2 regions of the Delftia deserti genome follow, and region 1 is predicted to be linked to the other one. Evidence: predicted binding sites of a transcription regulator. Region 1 holds the regulator's gene; the other holds the start of a gene.
What was found. Region 1 encodes HrcA, which represses chaperone genes, less so after heat shock. Its sites were predicted from a motif close to TTAGCACTCNNNNNNNNNGAGTGCTAA; they were not measured.
Positions count from the first base shown of each region.

Region 2: a site for HrcA is predicted at 3,810-3,836, ahead of ACFPFG_RS23595 (co-chaperone GroES). Genes of this name have one in related genera too.

Region 1 covers NZ_JBHSIH010000001.1:5,251,497-5,262,073, forward strand. Annotated here, with positions in the region: gene recN (DNA repair protein RecN) at 1-653, opposite strand, end outside; gene ACFPFG_RS24895 (NAD kinase) at 656-1,552, opposite strand; gene hrcA (heat-inducible transcriptional repressor HrcA) at 1,584-2,588, shown strand; tRNA gene ACFPFG_RS24905 (tRNA-Ile) at 2,656-2,734, shown strand; gene ACFPFG_RS24910 (hypothetical protein) at 2,744-2,920, shown strand; tRNA gene ACFPFG_RS24915 (tRNA-Arg) at 2,911-2,987, shown strand; gene ACFPFG_RS24920 (CHASE2 domain-containing protein) at 3,063-5,432, opposite strand; gene ACFPFG_RS24925 (FecR family protein) at 5,460-7,235, opposite strand; gene ACFPFG_RS24930 (response regulator transcription factor) at 7,244-7,957, opposite strand; gene ACFPFG_RS24935 (tryptophan--tRNA ligase) at 8,052-9,344, opposite strand; gene ACFPFG_RS24940 (site-2 protease family protein) at 9,420-10,097, opposite strand; gene ACFPFG_RS24945 (methyl-accepting chemotaxis protein) at 10,274-10,577, shown strand, end outside.
Region 2 covers NZ_JBHSIH010000001.1:4,952,516-4,963,092, reverse strand. Annotated here, with positions in the region: gene ACFPFG_RS23610 (TonB-dependent siderophore receptor) at 1-1,329, opposite strand, end outside; gene ACFPFG_RS23605 (FecR family protein) at 1,609-2,682, opposite strand; gene ACFPFG_RS23600 (RNA polymerase sigma factor) at 2,679-3,356, opposite strand; gene ACFPFG_RS23595 (co-chaperone GroES) at 3,924-4,214, shown strand; gene groL (chaperonin GroEL) at 4,261-5,904, shown strand; gene ACFPFG_RS23585 (aminotransferase-like domain-containing protein) at 6,014-7,291, opposite strand; gene hglS (2-oxoadipate dioxygenase/decarboxylase HglS) at 7,403-8,827, opposite strand; gene ACFPFG_RS23575 (LysR family transcriptional regulator) at 8,995-9,915, shown strand; gene ACFPFG_RS23570 (CobW family GTP-binding protein) at 9,890-10,577, opposite strand, start outside.

The DNA of each region.
Region 1 (10,577 bases):
GCATGGGACAGGCGCGTATGCTGGGCGTTGAGGTCGTCCCACTCGTCGGCCTGCGGGGCCAGCTTGTCGAGTTCGGTGATCTGCCACTGCAGCCGCTCGCGCTCGCGCTGCAGGCTGTCCTGGGCGGATTGCGCATGCTGCAGCGCCTGCCGGGCCTGGGACCAACGGCTCCAGCAGCCCTGGACCTCGCGGCTGTCGATGCCGGCATAGGCGTCCAGCAGGGCGCGCGCCGCATCGGGCCGCGTGAGGCTTTGCCAGGCATGCTGGCCGTGGATGTCGATGAGCTGCTCGCCCAGGGCGCGCAGCTGCGTGGCCGTGGCCGGCGTGCCGTTGATCCAGGCGCGGCTGCGGCCCTGGGCGTCCACCGTGCGCCGCAGCAGCAGGCCGCTGTCCTCGCAGGCCAGGCCTGCGGCCTCCAGCCAGGGGCGCAGCCGTGCGCAGCCGTCGAACTCCACGCAGATGTCGGCCTGGGTGCAGCCTTCGCGCACCACGTCGGCGTCGGCGCGGGCGCCCAGGGCCAGCTGCAAGGCGTCGATCAGGATGGATTTGCCGGCGCCGGTCTCCCCGGTCAGCACGGTGAAGCCCGCCTGCCAGTCCAGATCAAGGGCCTGCACGATCACGAAGTCGCGCAGAACGATGCGCTTGAGCGCCATGGTCAGGCGCCTCCCTCGTTCCAGCCCAGTTTCTTGCGCAGCGTGGCGAAGTAATTCCAGCCCTTGGGGTGCAGAAAGCGCACGCTGTGGTGGGCGCGGCTCACGAGGATGCGGTCGCCGTGCTGCAGCGAGGCCAGGGACTGCATGTCGAAATTGGCGCTGACATCGCGCCCGGCCACGACCTCGATCGTGACCTCGTTGGCATCGGACAGCACGATGGGGCGGTTGGACAGGTTGTGCGGCGCAATGGGTGCCATGACCCAGGCGGGGATGGACGGATGCATCATCGGCCCGCCCGCGGACAGCGCATAGGCCGTGGAGCCCGTGGGCGTGGCCACGATCAGGCCGTCGGCGCGCTGGTTGGAGACAAAGCGGCCGCCCACCTCGATGCGCAGCTCCACCATGCCCGAGGTGCCGCCGCGGTTGACCACCACGTCGTTCATGGCCAGGGCCTCGAACACACACTGGCCGTCGCGGATCACGCGGGCGCACATCAGGGGGCGCAGGTCCTCCTCGTATTCGCCCTGCAGCATGGGCGTGAGCGTGGCCTCGAAGTCCTCCAGCGCGATGTCGGTGACAAAGCCCAGGCGGCCCTGGTTCACCCCGATCAGGGGCGTTCCGTATTGCGCCAGGTGCCGGCTCACGCCGAGCATGGTGCCGTCGCCGCCGACGACCAGGCCCAGGTCGCAATGCCTGCCCAGGCCATCGACATCGAGGGTGGGGTAGTCTGTGAGCCCTGCGTGCAGGGCCGATTGGGTATCGAGCACGACTTCGCAGCCCTGGCGCCTGAGGAAGTCCGCAATGCGCTCAAGCGCGTTGCTGGCATTCTCGGACGGGGCGCTTGCGCTGGGAGCGTGGTACTTCCCGATCAAGGCAACGTGGCGAAACGTGGACGTCATTTCCGGCAAATTACATCATTAAAATCATCACATGCTCGACGAACGTGCCAAGTTGTTGCTCAAAGCGCTGATCGAGCGTTATATCGCTGACGGCCAGCCTGTGGGCTCGCGAACCCTGTCGCGTGCGTCGGGGCTTGAATTGTCGCCTGCCACGATACGCAATGTGATGGCTGACCTCGAAGACCTGGGGTTGATCATCAGCCCGCACACCTCGGCGGGCCGCATTCCGACCGCCCGGGGCTACCGGCTGTTCGTGGACACCATGCTCACCGCAGACCGTGCCGATATCGTGACGCCCGAACTCGCGCCCGAGCAGCCGCAGAAAGTCATCGCCAACGCCGCCAACCTGCTGTCCAGCCTTTCCCAGTTCGTGGGTGTGGTGCTGGTACCGCGCCGCACCTCGGTGTTCAAGCACATCGAATTCGTGCGGCTGTCGGAGCGGCGCTTTCTGGTCATCATCGTATCGCCCGACGGTGACGTGCAAAACCGCGTCATCTTCACCGATGTGGACTACTCGGCCTCGCAGCTGATCGAAGCCTCCAACTTCCTCAACAGCCACTACGCGGGCCTGGCCATGGAAGAGGTGCGCGAGCGCCTCAAGGGCGAGGTGGAGCTGCTGCGCGGCGAGGTGGCCACGCTCATGCAGGCGGCCGTCAACATCGGCACGGAGGCCATGACCAGCGCCCAGGAAGACGTGGTCATCGCGGGCGAGCGCAACCTGCTGTCGGTCAGCGATTTCTCCAGCGACATGGGCAATCTGCGCCGCGCCTTCGACCTGTTCGAGCAAAAGACCCAGATCCTCAGGCTGCTGGATTTTTCCAGCCAGGCGGAAGGCGTGCGCATCTACATCGGCGGTGAAAGCCAGGTCGTGCCTTTCGAGGAGCTGTCCGTGGTCAGCGCGCCCTACGAGCTCGACGGCAAGGTGGTGGGCACACTGGGCGTGATCGGGCCCACCCGCATGCACTACGACCGCATGATCCAGATCGTGGACATCACCTCCAAGCTCGTCAGCAATGCGCTGAGTCACAAGCGCTGAGTCCTGCGGGTTAGGCTCTACAATAGTTGTTTGCCATGGACTGCATCCGTGCTGCCTTGGTGAATCAGGGGCCTTAGCTCATGCTTGGTTAGAGCAGCGGACTCATAATCCGTTGGTGCCCAGTTCGACTCTGGGAGGCCCTACCATCCATTGGTATGGAAAGCCTGCCGCCCTTCCGGGTGGCGGGCTTTTTTGCTGGGCGCACGGCTGCCGCATGGCGGGCCATCGCCCGGTTGCCGGTGGATGCGGCTGCCGTTTTTTTGCAGAAATATGGCGCTTTTGTCCGGGAGCCCCAAAACCCGCTGCTACAATGCGAAGCGTTGCGGCTGTAGCTCAGCTGGATAGAGTACTTGGCTACGAACCAAGGGGTCGTGGGTTCGATTCCTGCCAGCCGCACCAAAAAACGCAAAGCCCTGAAGTTGAAAGACTTCAGGGCTTTTTCGTTTTCCGCATCCGTATCCCTGGGATGTCAGGTCAGGCCTGTTGCGCTTTCGGCAGCACGATGCTGAAGGCGCTGCCCTGGCCGGGCATGCTTTCTATCTCAAGCCGCCCGCCATGGCGGGCGGCCACGGTGCGCACGAAGGCCAGGCCCAGGCCCACGCCGTCGAGGTGCCGGTGATGGTCCAGGCGCTCGAACGGCTGGCTCAGCCGGGCGACGGCCTGCCCATCCATGCCGGGCCCGTGGTCCCGGATGGTGAGGCGGCAATGGCCTGCGTCCTGCTGCAGCAGGCATTGCACCGTGGCGGGGTTTGCCTGATCTGCACGCGCTCCGTATTTGATGGCGTTGCCGATCAGGTTGACGGCCGCGCGGTGGAGCATGCCCGCATCGCCCAGCACGGGGCATTCCTGTTCGGGCAGGTGGAACTCCAGCTGCACGTGGGCCGCAGAGGCCTGGGCCCAGCAGCTTTCCACGGCCTGGTCCAGCACCAGGCCCAGGTCCAGCCGTTCCCGGCGCAGCGCCTGCTGCTGGGCGCGTGCCAGGTGCACGAAATCGTCGGCCAGCTGCAGGGAGGCCTGGGCATAGCCTTCGATGCGCGGCAGCAGGAGGCCGAGGTCGGGCGCCTGTGCGGCGCCGCGCTGCATCTCCAGCAAGGTGATGATGGAGGCCACGGGCGCCCGGATGTCGTGCGAGATGAACTGCATGGCCTGGTCGCGCTGGGCCTGGGCGCTGCGCAGATCGCTGATATCGACCAGGGTGATCAGCCAGCCCGTGGTGGGAGGTGCCTCGAAGGTCTGGGTCAGCAGCATCAGGCTGCGTCCCATGGGGTCGCGCCCCTCGCTGCTGGGCGGCAGGCCGTGGGTGGCAAGTGCCTCAGGCGTGAGCAAGGGCTGGCCGGCGGATGCGCCGGCTGCCGTGTCCAGGACCCGCAGGCCATCGAGCAGCCGAGGCAGGGCATCGCCGGCCCGCAGGCCATGCCCCAGGCTGCGCGCATAGGCGTGGGCTGCGGCATTGGCCAGCAGCACATGGCCCTGCCGGTCGCAGACAAAGGTGGGCGAGGGCAGCTGGCGCAGGCTTTCGCTGACGAAATGGTGCAGGGCGCGCAGTTGGCGCGAAGCCTGCTCCACGGCCGCGATGCGCTGGTCCAGCAGGTCGCCGCCCAGGCGCAGCGCGGTGGGCAGGCCCTGGCCCTGCAGGTCGCGCAGTTCCAGCGCCAGAAAGCGCGCGGCCGCGCGCAGGCGCAGCCAGCTCCAGAGCGGATAGGCCAGGGCCAGGCCCAGCAGGCCGGCTGCAGGGGCCGTCTGCACCTGCCACAGGCGCGGCGCAAGTCCGGCCAGCGAGAGGCAGGCCAGGGCCAGCAGCGCGCAGGCCAGCATGCCGCCGGAAGGGCCCAGCCAGGCCAGGGCCAGCAGGGCCAGCAGCACGGCTGCCGCATTGAGCGCGCGGTTGAGCGTGGCCGAAGCGGGATGCGCATGAGAGCCCTGCAGGCTGCCGTTGAGCACGTGGGCCAGCATCTCCACGCTGGAGATGGGCCGCGCGCTGGTGCCCAGTGGTGCGGTGAACCGGCTGCCCAGTCCGGCGGCCGTCGTGCCGATGAGCACGTATTTGCCGCGGAATGCGGCCGCAGGAATGCGGCCGCGCAGCACGTCGATGTAGGAATAGGTGGTGAAGGGCGAGCGGTCCCTGGCGCCTTGCTCCGGCCCGGCCTGTGCAAAGGCAATGATCTCCTGCTGGCGGCGCTGCCAGGAGGGTGCGTCGGGGTCCATGGGCGGCACGGGCTCCGGGCGGGCGCATGCGCGCCCGTTCTCGCCCACGCAATGCAGGGCCAGCGCCATGTGCCACCAGGGCTGCTGCGCGCTGCCTTCGACGGCATGGAAGCTGCGCACGGCGCCATCGGCGTCCACGGGCAGCTGGGTATGGCCCAGCGCCGCTGCGGCCTGTGCGAAGGTCGGCAGCGGGCCGCTGCCTGGCGCCACGGGCAAGACGGTGCGGCCACTGCGCTGCAGAACGCGCGCCAGCAGCAGGTCGTCGCCGGGGTAGTCCAGGTCTTCCTCGCTGAGCATCACGTCCAGGCCTATGGCGCGCGGCGGTGCCTGGCTGATGCGTTCCAGCAGGCCGGCGTGCAGGGCGCGGCGCCAGGGCCAGCGGCCAATGGCGTCGATGCTGGCATCGTCTATGGCGACGATGACGATGTCCTGCGATGCCTTGGGCCGGTGCAGCCAGCTGGCCGTGTCCTGGACGAAGCCGTTGATGCGGTCCAGCTGCCCGTCGCCGCCGAGCCAGAACACCAGGGACAGCAGGCCCGCCGCCAGCAGCAGCCAGTCCCGCCGCAGTCCACGGCCACGCGCTGGCGCTGGCTGCGCCGTCGTGGCGGGGCTGTCAGGCGGGGGCGGCAGGGTGGACAAGCGCGGTCAGGGAATGAACGGGCACGGCTACTGGCGCTGCAGGCGCTCTCCGTTGCCCGAATGCATCATCTCGCCGCTGGCATCGACGATCCAGCGGCCGGTGCGGAACTGGCGCGCGGCCGAGAAGTCGCTGCGCAGGCCGTTGGCATCCTCGATCTGCAGGCGCAGGTAATAGCTGCCTGCGGGCAGGTCCTCGGTGCTCCATTGCGGCTGGTCGGTCCAGAGGTCAACCAGCGGCGCGGTGAACTCCTGGTCGCGCGCCACCATCACGTGGTAGCGCTGGCCGGGCTCGCCGCTCCAGCGGATCTGGCGGCTGCCTTCGGCCGGGCCGTCGCCCAACTGCAGCGCGCTGGCCGAGGGCTGGGCAGGAACGGCAGCCAGTTGCATGGTCTGGGCGGGGGCGAACGGACCCTGGTCGGGTTGGCCATCGGCCAGCGTGCGAATGCTGGCGGCACGCCAGAGATAGCGTCCGGCCGGCAGGTGGGCCAGCGTGGTGGCGGGCAGTGCGCAGTCGTGCAAGTCGCGTGCATCGACGGCGGGCTCGGCAAAGCCGGCCTGCGCATCGGCAGAGACGACCTGGATGCGGTAGCGCGCAGCGCCCACGACCTGGGTGCATTGCAGGCTGGCGCGACCCAGGCCCACGGTGGCGTCGGCCTGCGGCGATTCATACAGCGGCGGCACGGGATGGGCCTTGACGCGCAGGGCGCGGCGGCTGGCTGCGCCCGGAATGCCCTGGGCATCGATGCCGCGCAGGGACAGCACGTAGTCGCCATCCTCCACACCCGCCAGGCGCAGCGGCGATGCCGTGGCCTGGAAACTGGCGCTGCGCAGCACCTGGGTCATGTCGGCATCGCGCGACAGCTGCAGCTGGTAGCGCACGGCGCCCGGCAAGCCGGGCAGGGGCAGGCTGATCCAGTTGGCGTCTTCCGCCAGCGCGGGCCACGCCGTGATGTCGGGTGCACCCAGCATGGGACGGGGCTCGCCCACGCTGCCATTGGCAGCAACTGCCACGCCCTGGCCCGGGCGCAGCAGCGCATCGCCAGTGTTTGCGCCCGAGGCGTCGGAGCCCACGGCGACGGTGCCCTCATCGACGGCGGCCGCCGTGCTGCCGGCGGCATCGGCCTGGACCAGGAAACGGGTGCCGCGCACGCTGGTCGATGCAGCGGGCGTGCGGATCTCGAAGCGGCGCTGGGCGTTGGCGGGTTCAGGCGGCACCGAGGCCTCGACGCCGCCCTCGCGCAGGTCCAGTACGGACTGCAGGCTGCCGGCACGGCCCTTGCGGCGCATCTGGCGCAGCACCACATCGGACTGCGACTGCACGCGCACCAGGGAGCCATCGGCCAGGCGTACGGCGACGAATGCGTCCGGGGCCAACTGCAGGCGTTCGCCTTCCTGCAGCGTCTGTCCCTTGCGCAGGGGCTGGCTCGCATCGTCTCCGGCCGCGCCTTGCGTATCGGCCAGGTGGTCCAGCGGGCGCGTGCTGCGCGCATCGCCCTGCACGAATTCCACGGAGGCCACGGCGGCGCGCAGCAGGCGCACGGGGATCTCCAGCACGGAGCCAGGCCGCAGGCGGTAGGGATTGGCCACGCCGTTGTGCTGCTGCAGATCGGTCCACTGGCGGGCATCGCCCAGGTAGCGCGCCGCCAGCTGCTCCAGCGTGTCGCCGGCGACGACCCGGTGCGCCATCGTGTCGCCGTTGCGGCCCACGGGTTTGATCTGGGCCTGTGCGCTGCCCAGGCCCAGCAGGCCGAGGGCGGCAAGCATGCAAGCCCGTGATACGGGCCTGCCCAGGGTGGCAGCCATGCGTACGGTCATGATGCCTGCTGCAGCGCCTGCAGGGCTGCGTCGGGCACATCGAGGCGATAGCCATAGCCGTACACGGCACTGATGGCATAGGGCTGTCCGGCGCGCAGGTTCAGCAGGGCACGCAGGCGCGAGATATGCGTGTCCAGCGAGCGCGACTGCACTTCTGCGTTGTGCCCCCACACTGCTTCGCGCAAGTGCTCGCGCGACAGCAGGCGGCCCTGGTTCTGGAACAGGGTCAGGGCCAGCGTGTACTCGCGGTGCGTCACTTCGATGGGCTGGCCGTGCATTTCCAGGCTGTTGGTGGTGGTGAGGAACCGGTAGGGTCCGAACTCCAGCACGCTTTGCGTGTTCACCGGGTAGGCGCGGCGCAACAGGGCGGCCATGCGCGCGCGCAGCTCGCCATGGCGCACGGGCTTGACCATGAAGTCGTCGGCGCCGCAGGACAGGCCCTCGACGATGTCGGCCTCTTCGCTGCGGTGGGTGATGATGAGGATGGGCAGTTCGCGGCTGACATGGCCGCGCGCCCATCGCACCAGGTCCGTTCCTTCCATGTCCGGAAGGTGCCAGTCCACGATCAGCAGGTCGAAGCTCTCGCGGCGAAGCTCCAGTTGCAGGGCCGAGCCCGTCTGGTAGGTGTGGCAGCTGTGGCCCGTCTCCAGCGCGACCTGACGCAGCATCTCCAGTTGCAGCGGATCATCGTCCAGAGCAGCTATACGCATCCAAATGTCCTTTCACGCACGCGCCGCAATCCCGGCGCAGGGCCCGCGGGCAAGACTGCCCGCAAATAGGCGGTTTCTCAAGCGAAGCTTACCCTTACTCTGCGGCATCGCGCAGTTGTTGCAGGGCGGCCAGCACCAACTGGGGGTCTGCGGGCTGCAGGCGGGGCTGCAGTGCGGACAGGGCCGCCTCGCCTTCCCTTTGCAACTGGCCGATGGCCTGGCCGGCTTCCTTGGGTGCGTCGAAGCCCAGGCTTTGCAGCAGCAGCCGGCCGTCGGCGGCGACGAGCTTGAAGTAGAACTTGCCGTCGGCTTCGCGGTATTGCTTGAACTGGGGCAGGGCCTGCCTGGCGGCCTTGGCCTTGGCGGCCACGGGGGCCTGTGCCAGGCTGCGCAGTCCGACGGCCGAGCGCAGTTCGCGGATCAGGGGCAGGGTCTCGCGGCGGGCCTTGGCGGCGCCGGCCTGAAGGATGTCCTCCAGCTCGGCAGGATGGGCCACCAGGTGCTCGTAGCGCTCGCGCATGGGTGCCAGCTCGCGGTCGATGCGCTCGAACAGCTGCTGCTTGGCATCGCCCCAGGCAATGCCTTCGGCGTACTGGCGGCGCAGCGCCCCGGTTTCCTCTTCGCTGGCAAAGCCCTGGTAGATCTGGAACAGGGCCGAGCCCTCGACTTCCTTGGGCTCGCCGGGCGTGCGCGAGTCGGTGGTGATGCTGCCGATGAGCTTGCGCAGCTGCTCGCGCGAGGAGAACAGCGGGATGGTGTTGTTGTAGCTCTTGCTCATCTTGCGGCCATCCAGGCCGGGCAGCGTGGCCACGTTCTCCTCGACTTGCGCCTCTGGCAGCGTGAAGAACTCGCCGCCGTAGATGTGGTTGAAGCTGGAGGCCATGTCGCGGGTCATCTCGATGTGCTGGACCTGGTCGCGGCCCACAGGCACCTTGTGCGCGTTGAAGGCCAGGATGTCGGCCGCCATGAGCACGGGGTACATGAACAGGCCGGCGGTCACGCCGTCATCGGCCTCGGTGCCGTCCGCATGGTTCTTGTCCACGGCCGCCTTGTAGGCGTGGGCGCGGTTGAGCAGGCCCTTGCCGGTCACGCAGGTCAGCAGCCAGCACAGCTCGGGGATCTCGGGAATGTCGGACTGGCGGTAGAAGGTCACATGCTCGGGGTCCAGGCCGGCCGCCAGCCAGCTGGCCGCGATCTCGATGGTGGAGCGCTGCACGCGTGCCGGGTCCTGGCATTTGATCAGGGCGTGGTAGTCGGCCAGGAAGTAGAAGTTCTCGACCTCGCGCGAGCGGCTGGCCGCGATGGCCGGGCGCAGCATGCCGGCATAGTTGCCGAGGTGCGGGGTTCCGCTGGGAGTGATGCCGGTGAGGAAACGGATGGTGCTCATGACGGGAGACTTCGACAGGCAAGAGAGAAAAACAGGGAGCCGCAGAGACAGCCGGTGGGCCGTTCTGCAGCACGTTCAGCGCAGCAGCGCGATCAGCGGGGTCAGCGCGAAGTCGATCACGGCGTAGCCCAGGTCCATCAGCGGGCGCAGCCACAGGCTGCCGACCACGCCGGCGATGACCAGGCCCATGACGATGAAAAAGCCCCAGGGCTCGATGCGCGCCACCCACTGCGCCTGGCGCCAGGGCAGCAGGCCGACCAGGATGCGGCCACCGTCCAGCGGCGGCAGTGGAAACAGGTTGAAGGCCCACATCACCAGATTGACCAGGATGCCGGCGCGGCACATTTCAATGAAGAAGCGCTCGCCCACGCCCGATCCCACCAGAACCACCAGCAGCACGCCCCACAGCAGGGCCTGCACGAAATTGGAGGCCGGGCCTGCCAGGGCCACCCAGATCATGTCGCGCTTGGGGTTGCGCAACTGGTCGAAGCGCACGGGCACGGGCTTGGCGTAGCCGAACAGAAAGGCGCCCGAGGTGGCGAAGTAAAGCAGCAGCGGCATCAGGATGGTGCCGATGGGGTCGATGTGCTTGATGGGGTTGAGCGTGATGCGTCCCATCATGGCGGCCGTGTTGTCGCCGAAGTGGCGCGCGGCATAGCCATGGGCCGCCTCGTGCACCGTGATCGCGAAGAGCACGGGCAGGGCGTAGATGAGTACGGTCTGGATGAGGTTGGAGATGTCCACGGCGGGCATTGTCTCAGACGCTGGCCACCCTTGCCGCAGGCAGCCGCCAGAGCCCGTGCGCTGCGCTCTGGCCGCGTGGATATGGTGGTTTCCCGCAGATTGGCAATGCCCGGTTCTGTGTTGCAAAATGAAACACCGATGAGATGGTTTCCTCAACAGGTTTTTCACCAAGGCCCTCGGGCCATATGTACAAGAGGTGGCACGTGGGCGTACTGGGCTTGGGCAGGCTGCCGATAGGCTGGCGGTTGGTGATTGCGTTCGGCGGTATCAATCTGCTGGTGTTCACGATGATGGCGGTCACGGTGTTTTCACTGGGGCAGGCCGAACAGGCGCTGGCGGCCGGAGGGGCGACCACGGTGGCCGAGCAGGCGCTGGTGCACACGCGCTGGTGGGTGCTGGGCCTGGGGGCGGCCGTCTGCTCACTGGCCCTGGTGGCCTGGTTCAGCCTGCGGCGCGGCATCGTGCAGCCGCTGGGCCAGGCCATCCTGA
Region 2 (10,577 bases), 300 kb from region 1:
ACGCACCGCGTTGAAGGCGGCGGCCAGGCTCCAGCCGTTGCCCAGGCGGTGCTTCACGTCGCCGAAGACGGTGTAGTTGTCCCGGTTCAGGTGCGCGTCGGGGCCTGCTTGCGAGGCCGAGCGGTCCAGGGGGTAGAACGAGCCATCTTCCCGCGTGTTGAAGCCGCCCCAGTCGTAGCCCTGGTGGTTGTCGCGCTGCGCGCTGAAGCCGAGGCTGGCCGTCGTGGCGGCGCCCAGGTCGGTCTCCACGATGGCGTAGAGCATCCGGTTGTCGGCCTCGGCGCCCTGCCTGAAGCTGTTGGCCTGGTTGTTGAGCAGCACGGCGCGGCCGCGCACGGTGCCTTGGGCATTGAGCGGGCCGGATACGTCGAACTGCGCCCGGTAGTCCGCCCAGGAGCCGGCGCCGACCTCGGCACTCATCTGGAACTCGCGCGTCGGCCGCTTGCGCACCAGGTTGATGACGGCCGACGGGTTGCCCGAGCCCTGGAGCAGGCCGTTGGCGCCGCGCACCACCTCCACCCGGTCGTAGATCGCCATGTTGTTGAGCGACATGGCGTCGGCCGAAAAGCTCTCGGCCATGCTGGTGGACAGGCCATCGATCTGCAGGTCCGTGACCTGGAAGCCCCTGGAATAGAAGTACGAGCGCTCGGTGCCCAGCTGGCTGTAGGTGACACCCACAAGGGCATCGGTCACGTCGTCGAGCGACTGCATGTTGGCATCGCGCATCTGCTGCTGCGTCACCACGCTGACCGATTGCGGCGTCTCGCGGATGGACAGGTCCAGTTTGGTGGCAGTGCGCACCCGGTCCGCGGTGTAGGAGCCGGTGCCTTCGGTCGCTCCATTGGCATCGGCTTGCGCCGTCACCGTCACTTCCGCCAAAGTCACCTTGGAAGCCGCAGCCGCTGCTGTCTGGATGGTGAAGGTGCCGGGCTGCGTGCTGACGGCGACCAAGCCCGTTCCAGCCAGCAGTCTGGCCAAGGCTTCGCGTGCACTGAGATTGCCGCTGACTGCTGCGCCTTGGCGCCCTTCGACCAGCCCGTCATCAAAGAGCACCTGCGCTTGCGTCTGGCGGCCAAATGCCTTGAGGGCTTCGAGCAGGGGCTGGGCCGCAATGTGAAAGGGCTGGCGAGCTTCCATGGCGGCGGCGGGCTGGGCCAGCGCCTCGCCGGGGCTGACGGCCATCACGGCTACCGCTGCCGACACGAGCACCGCCACCAGGCTGGGCCGCAGCACAGGGCCGCACTCCTGTGTACGGACAGGCCGCGCACGGTGCGCGGCCAGCTTCCCATTGTTGTTCTCGAAACGTTCCCTCGACTGACCTTGGTACATGATCTGTAGCTCCTGGATTCCTTGTGCGTACGACGACGGCAGGCCCAGGGCAGGAAGGCGGGTACGCCCGCTTGCCAGATCAGGCGGGGGCGTAAAAGAGACAGCCAACTGCGCGGGGATGCCGCTTGCTTGCGACCGTTGGCTGGGAATCAATCAGAAAGCGGTGATTGCTCATTTCCGTGGCTGGCAGCCCGGGGCGCAGAAATTCCTCGCCCCTACCCATGAAGAAGCAGGAAAAGGCGAAACCAGAGAACCCGGCAACATGAAACAATTTGTATCTCAACGAGAACCGATCAGCCAGCCACCCTCGGCGCGCCGCTGCACGCGCACGCTGGCTACGCTGGGCAGGGCCAGGAGGAAGCGTTCCGGCTCCTCCAGCGCAAGCAGGCCCGAAACAGTCACGGCCTGGAGCGCAGGGCTCTCTATCTCCACCGGCTGGCCGAGGTAGCGCGACAGTTCATCCGCCACATGCCGAAGCGGGGCGCGCTTGAAGTAGATCTGCCCGGTCCGCCATTGCGCAACCTCTTGCGTTGCCACTGACAGGCTGCGGCGGCGCCCGCTGGCGGGATCGATGGCCACACCCGCGCCCGGGCCCATGGCGAGCACGGGGGCTTCGGGATGGGTCTTTGAGCGCACCTCGACGCGCCCTTCCTGCACCTGCACCACGAATTCCGGCGGGGCTGCCCGCACATTGAATGCGGTGCCGACGACGCGCACCTGGCTGCCGCCGCTGTCCACGGTGAAGGGCTTGCCGGCATCCGCCGCGACCTGGAAAAAGGCCTCGCCCTGGTCGAGTACGGTTTCGCGCCGGCGGGGGTAGTAGCGCACCTGAAGGCGGCTGTTGGCATTGAGCGCCACCTGCGTTCCATCGGGCAGGTCGATGCGGCGAAGTTCGCCGGGAGCGGTGGCGATATCGACCGCATAGCTGGCGGTGTTGTCCCAGCGATGCCAGCCGTACCCGGCGACGACCACGGCGAACAGTGCTGCGGCGAAGGCCGATGCCATGGCGGGTCTGCGCGGCCGGTCCTCGGCCCCTGCAGCACTGCGTGGCTGCGGCGCCGGCCTGCCGGCGCGCGGCGCTTCGCGGGCGGTGGCCGCTGGCGGGTTGCGCCCGTAGACGGCCGGGAACATGGCCTTGAGCTGCTCCGCTTCACGCCAGGCGCGGCCGACACCGTCCATGGCCTCGCGATGGGCCGGGTCCTGCGCCAGCCACTCGTCGAGAGCGCGCTCGTCCGCACCCGACCAGCCGGGCTGCTGGCGACGCACATACCACTCGCCCGCGCGATGGTTGAGCCCAAGCACCTGCTCGGGCGGAAGGTCCTGCAACCGGGAATGGCCTGGCTCTGCGCTCATGCTCTTTTGCCCTGCGCCGGTGGGGCGGCGCATTCGTCGTCGTTGTCTTCTTCGGCGTCCAGTGTGCCCTGCAGGGCCTGCAGGCGCCTCATCTGGGTGGCACTTGCGAACAAGATGCGCGTCTCGCAATAGCCGACGGCCCGGCCCAGGTGCTTCACCACCATCCGTGTACTGATCCCCATGCAATCGGCGGTTTCCTCAACGGTGAGCCCCTCGATCCGTTGAAGAATGAAGGCTTCGCGCTGCCGTGGCGGCAGTTCCTGGATCGCCTCGTGCAGCCGCGTCAGCCGCTGGCGGCTCTCGGCTTGACGCTCGGTGTCTCCGAAGCCCTCGGCAGAGATGGCAAGCAGCTCCTGCTGGCAGTCGTCATACGGAACACTCTGGAGCCCGTGCGCCTCCGGGCCCTTTTCCCAGTCTCGCGCCGCCACGCTGCGCACGGTCTGCCGCAGATAGGGCTGCTCCTGCCCGGGCTCGAGATTCCTGCCCGTGGCGGCCACCCGCGCGAACACTTCCTGCGCCGCGTCCTCGACCGCTGCGGTGGTTCGAAAGTGTCGGCGCAACATGCGCATCACAGGCGTGCGCCAACGCGTATAGAGCGCAACCAGGGGAGCCTCTGGAGTCTGGCGCCCAGGTATCGGCTCACCCCGCGCTGCGGAGACCGGATTGCGTTTCATCCCCTAGCCTTTGCGCCCGGGAGGAATGCAGCAGCCGACCGTGAACCTGCAAGGGCACTGCATTCGTCAGTGATGAAAGTGTGGAGGTGAGGCACAACGCGCAGATGGGCAACCGATCCGTGGCGCCGGGGGTCCCACGCATCGGATGGACAACGACGGGGAGGGGCGCCCAGGCCATGTGCGCAGATCGAATGAATTAATGAATGAGATTCATTCCCATTCTAGCGCCTGGACATCCTGCAACCGGGACTCTGGCCCCCAGCGGCGCGCCGCAGGAGCTCCATCGGCGCGGGCTCCGCAGATGCCACGTCTTGCCACGTCTCGCCATGGTGCTGGCCGAGCGCTCAGCCAACATCCACCAAGAATCCCTGGCGCAAAAAGCATGTGGGGCGTCGCTGCACACTGCGGCACATCCGACCCTACCCCTTGAAACCTGGCCGAATTGCCTTATTATTAGCACTCGTTGGGCATGAGTGCTAACAGTCCTCTGTTCCACATTGCTTCGAATGCCGGCCCGCCGGGCCGGCAAGTCTTTGTTTCAACTTTGTTGATGATTTAGGAGTTGGTATGAACCTGCGTCCCCTGCACGATCGCGTGATCGTGAAGCGCCTCGAGAACGAAACCAAGACGGCTTCGGGCATCGTGATCCCCGAGAACGCCGCCGAGAAGCCCGACCAGGGCGAAGTGCTGGCAGTGGGCCCCGGCAAGAAGAACGACAAGGGCGAAGTGATCGCTCTGAACGTGAAGGTCGGCGACCGCGTTCTGTTCGGCAAGTACAGCGGCCAGACCGTCAAGGTCCATGGCGACGAACTGCTGGTGATGAAGGAAGACGACCTGTTCGCAGTCGTCGAAAAGTAATCCGCGCTTCGAAACCGCACTTTCCAACTGAATCCGGAGAATTGAAATGGCAGCAAAAGACGTAGTTTTCGGCGGCGAAGCACGCGCCCGCATGGTTGAAGGCGTGAACATCCTGGCCAACGCGGTCAAGGTCACGCTGGGCCCCAAGGGCCGCAACGTGGTGCTGGAGCGCTCCTTCGGCGCCCCCACCGTGACCAAGGACGGTGTCTCGGTCGCCAAGGAAATCGAACTCAAGGACAAGCTGCAGAACATGGGCGCCCAGCTCGTGAAGGAAGTGGCCTCCAAGACCAACGACATCGCCGGTGACGGCACGACCACCGCCACCGTGCTGGCACAGGCCATCGTCCGCGAAGGCACCAAGTACGTGGCCGCCGGCCTGAACCCCATGGACCTGAAGCGCGGCATCGACAAGGCTGTCGCCGCCCTGGTGGAAGAGCTGAAGAAGCAATCCAAGGCCACCACCACCTCCAAGGAAATCGCCCAGGTCGGCTCGATCTCCGCCAACTCCGACGAATCCGTGGGCAGCATCATTGCCGAAGCCATGGACAAGGTCGGCAAGGAAGGCGTGATCACCGTTGAAGAAGGCAAGTCGCTGGCCAACGAACTCGACGTCGTCGAGGGCATGCAGTTCGACCGCGGCTACCTGTCGCCCTACTTCATCAACAACCCTGAAAAGCAGGTTGCCCTGCTGGACAACCCCTTCGTGCTGCTGTTCGACAAGAAGATCAGCAACATCCGTGACCTGCTGCCCACGCTGGAAGCCGTGGCAAAGGCCGGCCGTCCCCTGCTGATCATTGCAGAAGACGTCGAAGGCGAAGCCCTGGCAACGCTGGTGGTGAACACCATCCGCGGCATCCTGAAGGTTGTGGCTGTCAAGGCTCCTGGCTTCGGCGACCGCCGCAAGGCCATGCTGGAAGACATCGCCATCCTGACGGGCGGCAAGGTCATCGCTGAAGAAGTGGGCCTGGCGCTGGACAAGGTGACCCTGGAAGACCTGGGCCAGGCAGTGCGCATCGAAATCGGCAAGGAAAACACCACCATCATCGACGGTGCTGGCCAAGCTGCTGAAATCGAAGCCCGCGTCAAGCAGATCCGCATCCAGATCGAAGAAGCCACCAGCGACTACGACCGCGAAAAGCTGCAAGAGCGCGTGGCCAAGCTGGCTGGCGGCGTTGCCGTGATCAAGGTTGGCGCTGCCACCGAAGTCGAGATGAAGGAAAAGAAGGCCCGCGTTGAAGACGCCCTGCACGCTACCCGCGCTGCTGTGGAAGAAGGCATCGTGGCCGGCGGCGGCGTGGCTCTGCTGCGCGCCAAGCAAGCCGTGGGCGACCTGAAGACCGGCGATGCCGAGCAAGACGCCGGCATCAAGCTGATCATGAAGGCCATCGAAGCGCCCCTGCGCGAAATCGTGGCCAACGCCGGTGGCGAGCCCTCGGTGGTGGTCAACGCCGTGCTGAACGGCTCGGGCAACTACGGCTTCAACGCTGCCAACGACACCTACGGCGACATGCTGGAAATGGGTATTCTGGACCCGACCAAGGTGACGCGTACGGCCCTGCAGAACGCCGCTTCCGTGGCATCGCTGCTGCTGACGACCGAAGCCATGATCGCCGAGTCTCCCAAGGCTGAAGGCGGCCCTGCCATGCCCGACATGGGCGGCATGGGTGGCATGGGCGGCATGGGCATGTAATTGCCCGCCGCAACCGGGCAGGCCTTGCGCCATGCCCGGTTTGCCCAGCAAGACAAAGGCCGCCCTCGGGCGGCCTTTGTCATTGCACGAACGCTTTTGCCGATGTCTTTCAGGACACGGCCTGGCCCCAGGCCCGGCCCAGGCGCGCCACGGCCTCGGTGATCTGGGGCACGGTGGGCGCCGCATACGACAGGCGCATGCACAGGCCGGCCTTGTCTGCCGCATCGGCCGGGAAGAAGGCCTTGCCCGGCACATAGAGCACGCCCTGCTCCACCGCTGCCGTGAACAGCGCACGGGCCAGGGCCTGGGAGTCGCCCGCAAGCCGCTGCGGCGGCAGCAGCCGGGCCCAGACGAACATGCCCCCCGCAGGCCGCACGAAGCGGATCTGATCGCCCAGCGCCGACTGCGTGCCAGAGCACAGCGCATCCATGCGCGCCGCGTACTCGGCGCAGGCCTGGGCCAGTTGGGGCGCATAGCGGCCCGAGCGCAGATAGTGCGCGGCGATCATCTGCGCCAGCGGCGAGGTGCACAGGTCGGCCGTCTGCTTGGCGATGGTGCAGCGGCGCAGCAGCTGGGCGTCGGCCAGCATCCAGCCGATGCGCAGCGCAGGCGCCACGGTCTTGGACAGGCTGGACAGGTAGACCACGGGATTGGCCTGGGCGCCGCACAGCGCCAGGCCCGTTTCGTAGATCGACGGTTCGCGCTGGCCGCTGAAGCGCAGCTCGCCATAGGGGTCGTCCTCGACGATGACAAAGCCATGCTCGCGTGCCAGCTCCACCAGCGCCGTGCGCCGCGCCGCGGGCAGCAGGGTGCCGCCCGGGTTGGAGAAGTTGGGCACGGTGTAGAGCAGCTTGGGGCGGCGTGCCTGGGGCCACTGCGCCAGCAGGCGGGCCAGGGCCTCGGTGTCCAGGCCCTGCTCGTCCGTGGGCACGGCAACGACCTGTGCCTGGGCCAGCTTCAGGGTCTGCAGCGTGGCCGGGTAGGCGGGCACCTCGACCAGCACCGGATCGCCGGGCTCGACCAGCACCTTGACCAGCAGGTCGAAGGCCTGCTGCGAGCCCGTGGTCACGATCATGTCGGCCGGCGTGCAGGCAATGCCGCGCGTGGCGCACAGCGCGGCCAGGGCTTCGCGCAGCGCAAGCTGGCCCTCGCTGGCGCCGTACTGCAGGCTGGTGGCGGCATCCTGCTGCAGCGCGGCCACGGCGGCCTGCTGCAAACCTTCGGCATCGAACAGGCTGGGCGATGGATAGCCTCCGGCCAGCGAGAGCATGCCGGGACGGCTCAGGTAGGGAAACAGCTCGCGGATCGGCGAGCCTTCGGGCTGTGCGAACAGCGGGTTGAACAGATGGGCGGTGGGCGACGACGCGCCCTGGTCTGCGGTGCTCATGAAGGCCTCCGGCAAATGGCAAAAACAAAGGGGCGCACGCGCAGGCCTGGCGCCTGTGCATGCGCCCCGGGGAAGGGGATCGACGGTGGCGGGCTCAGCCAGGGTCGGCGCTTATGCGGCGACCTTGGTGGCCTGGCCGCGCAGCGCGCTGCGCAGCTGGTCGATGGATCGCTGCTGGGCCTGCTCGTACAGCGCGATCTCGTCATGCACGCGGGCACCCAGGTCGGCCTCGAAGGCCTGCTGGGCCGCATGGGCCGCGTACTGCTTTTGCTCTTCGCCGCCCAGGTTGGACTGGAAGATGCCGGCCGCGCTCACGGGCAGGAAGTCTTCGTAGACGATGGGCTCGGCCTGGGCCAGGCCGCGGGTGACCAGCGCGTCCAGGTCGGACGCTGCGGCCGCTGCGGCCGCTGCGGCCTCGCCTGCGGCCAGGGCGGCGCCCTCGTCGCTCAGCGTGAAGCGGTAGAAGGCCAGGTCTTGCCGGCGCAGTTGCTCATGGGTGTCGGGGAAAGCCTCGAAGACCTGGGCCAGGCGGCTGCCGTAGTCGGGTGCGGCACTGCCCGCGCTGCCCATGTCGCGCACCTGGGCCAGCAGCTGGTCGTAGAGCGCGCGGCCCTTGCGCGTGAGCGCCACGCCGCGCTGCTCGATCTCGCCGAAGCGCGCCGTGTGCGAGCCCGCGCCCGTGGCATCGCCCGCAAAACGCACGATTTCCTTGAGCGCCTTGAAGCTGGTCTGGCGCAGCAGGATGGGGCAGGCGCGGCGCGGCGGGCCTTCGACCACGTCCTTGGCGTCCATGCCGCGCTCGGGCATGGCGGCCTGGGCCGCGTCGATGTCCAGGGTGCGCGGCGTCAGGTGGTTGATGTGCGGGCCCTTGAAGCAGACCACGTCGGCGATCAGGCGGTGGGCCTTGTGCAGCGCGTCGTAGGTGGCGCCGTCCACGGTGGACTCGCTATGCCAGCGGAAGGTCTCCAGCGCCTCGCGCACGAATGCGTCGGCATCGGCGTCGGCCAGGCCGCCATGGGCTTCGGCCTGGGCGATCAGCGCCAGCGCGCGTTCGGTGAAGATGCTGCGTTGCGCCAGGATGGCGCCGGCCTGGGCCCGCAGCGCCTGGTCGGCAATCAGGTCCAGGCGCAGCAGCGAGGTGAAGACGCGGAAAGGGTTGGCCAGCAGCGCCGCATCGCCCACGGGGCGGAAGGCCGTGGAGTGCACGGGCACGCCGGCCACCGACAGGTCGTAATAGCCCACGGGCTCCATGCCCATGATGGCGAACAGGCGGCGCAGCATGGACAGCTCGGCGGCCGTGCCCACGCGGATGGCGCCGTGGCGCTCCACGCCCAGGCGGGCAAGCTCGCCGCTGCGCTGCATCCGGGCCAGCAGCGCAGGCTCGGCCTGCAGCGTGCGCTGGTTGATGTCGGCCACGAGTTCGATCAGCGTGCCGTACTGTGGCACTTCATCGCGGTACATCTCGGACATGGCGCTGGAAAACCGTGCGCGGATCTCGTCGGAGGGCACGAAGGTGTGGGCAGGCGTAGAGGACATGGTGCTCGTGGGGACTGAAGTTGGAGCCACAGGGCAGCCCTGCGGCGGGGTGGATTCCTGGCACGCATGCTAGGTCTGCGCCTTGAGCCTGGTCAAACGATAATCAGGCCCATAGGTCATTCCCAAACAGAATGCCCCCTCCCACGATTGCCCCACCGCCCTCCGCCATGCTGCTGTCCCGCCGTTTCCTGCCCCCCATGTCCCTGCTGTGCGCCTTCGAGGCGGCGGCCCGGCACCAGAGCTTCACGGCAGCCGCGGCCGAGCTGCACCTGACGCAAAGCGCCGTCAGCCGCCAGATCCGCGCACTGGAGGAGCGGCTGGAGGCGGAACTCTTTGTGCGCGAGCGCCAGACCGTGCGGCTCAGTCCGGCCGGCCAGGCCTATGCCCAGGAGATACGCGGCGCGCTGATGCGCATCTCCACCGCCACGCTGGGCTTTCGGGCCAACCCGCGCGGCGGCAGCCTGAACCTGGCCATCCTGCCCACCTTCGGCACGCGCTGGCTGGCGCCGCGCCTGCCGCAGTTCTTCAGCGCCCACCCGGGCATCACCATCAACCTGACGACGCGACTGTCCCAGTTCGACTTCCAGCTCGAAGCCGTGGACGCCGCCATCCATTTCGGCCTGCCGCACTGGCCGGGCGCCGAGCTGGCCTTTCTGATGAGCGAGACCGTGGTGCCTGCCTGCAGCCCCGCCCTGCTGGCCCAGCATCGCTTTGCCCAGCCCCAGGACCTGCTGCAGGCGCCGCTGCTGCACCTGGCCTCGCGCCCCGATGCCTGGCAGCGCTGGCTGTCCGTGCACCATGCGCCCATGGCCGAGGGCCAGGGCATGCTGTTCGACCAGTTCGCCACCGCCGCCCAGGCCGCCATCGCCGGCGTGGGCGTGGCCTTGCTGCCGCGCTTTCTGATCGAGCGCGAACTGGCCCAGGGCGATCTGGTGCGTGCCCTGCCCCATCTGCCCGAGATGGAAAGCGCCGAGCGCTACTACCTGGCCTGGCCCACGAGCCGCGGCAACTACCCGCCGCTGCAAAGCCTGCGCGAGTGGCTGCAGCAGGCGGCCCAGGATTTCATGCGGGACGGCCCGCAGCCCTGACGCCCGCAGCGCCTGCCACCAGCGCCTGCAGCGCGGCCACCGGCAGCTGCCCGGCCAGGCCGATGGCCACGATGGCGGGCACCTGCTGCTGCTGCACGGGCGCTGATGCGGCACGCAGCCGGCCGCTGCGCCCGGCAAACTGAAGCTCGCTCCACTGGCCCGCCCCGGTCTGCACCACGCCCTTGAGCCGCAGCACGCCAGCCGGCATGGCCTGCAGCCACGCCTGCAGGGCCGTCTCGGACAGCATCCCGGGCGGCTGGCAGGACCAGGTCTCGAATTGCCGGCCATGCATGGGGCGCGCAGTGCTGGCACCCCATGAAACCTCCCGCACGCCACGCAGCAGGGCTGCGCCGCTGAGCAGTTCCACGGGCACCCGGGCTTCGTGCACATCGCAGCGTTGCGCGGCTGGCGCGTGGCTGGCTATCCAGCCGTGCACGCGCTCCAGGGTCCGGGCATCGGCCAGATCGGTCTTGTTGACGATGACCAGATCGGCCCTGGCCACCTGGCACTGCAGCGTGTCGGCCAGCAGCGGATCGGCCGCCTGCCCGGGCAGGGCAGCGGCATCGACGACCACGATGACGCCGTCCAGCGCCAATGCGGGATCAGCCAGGCCCAATTGGGCAATGCGCCAGGGGTCGGAGACGCCGCTGGCCTCGACCACC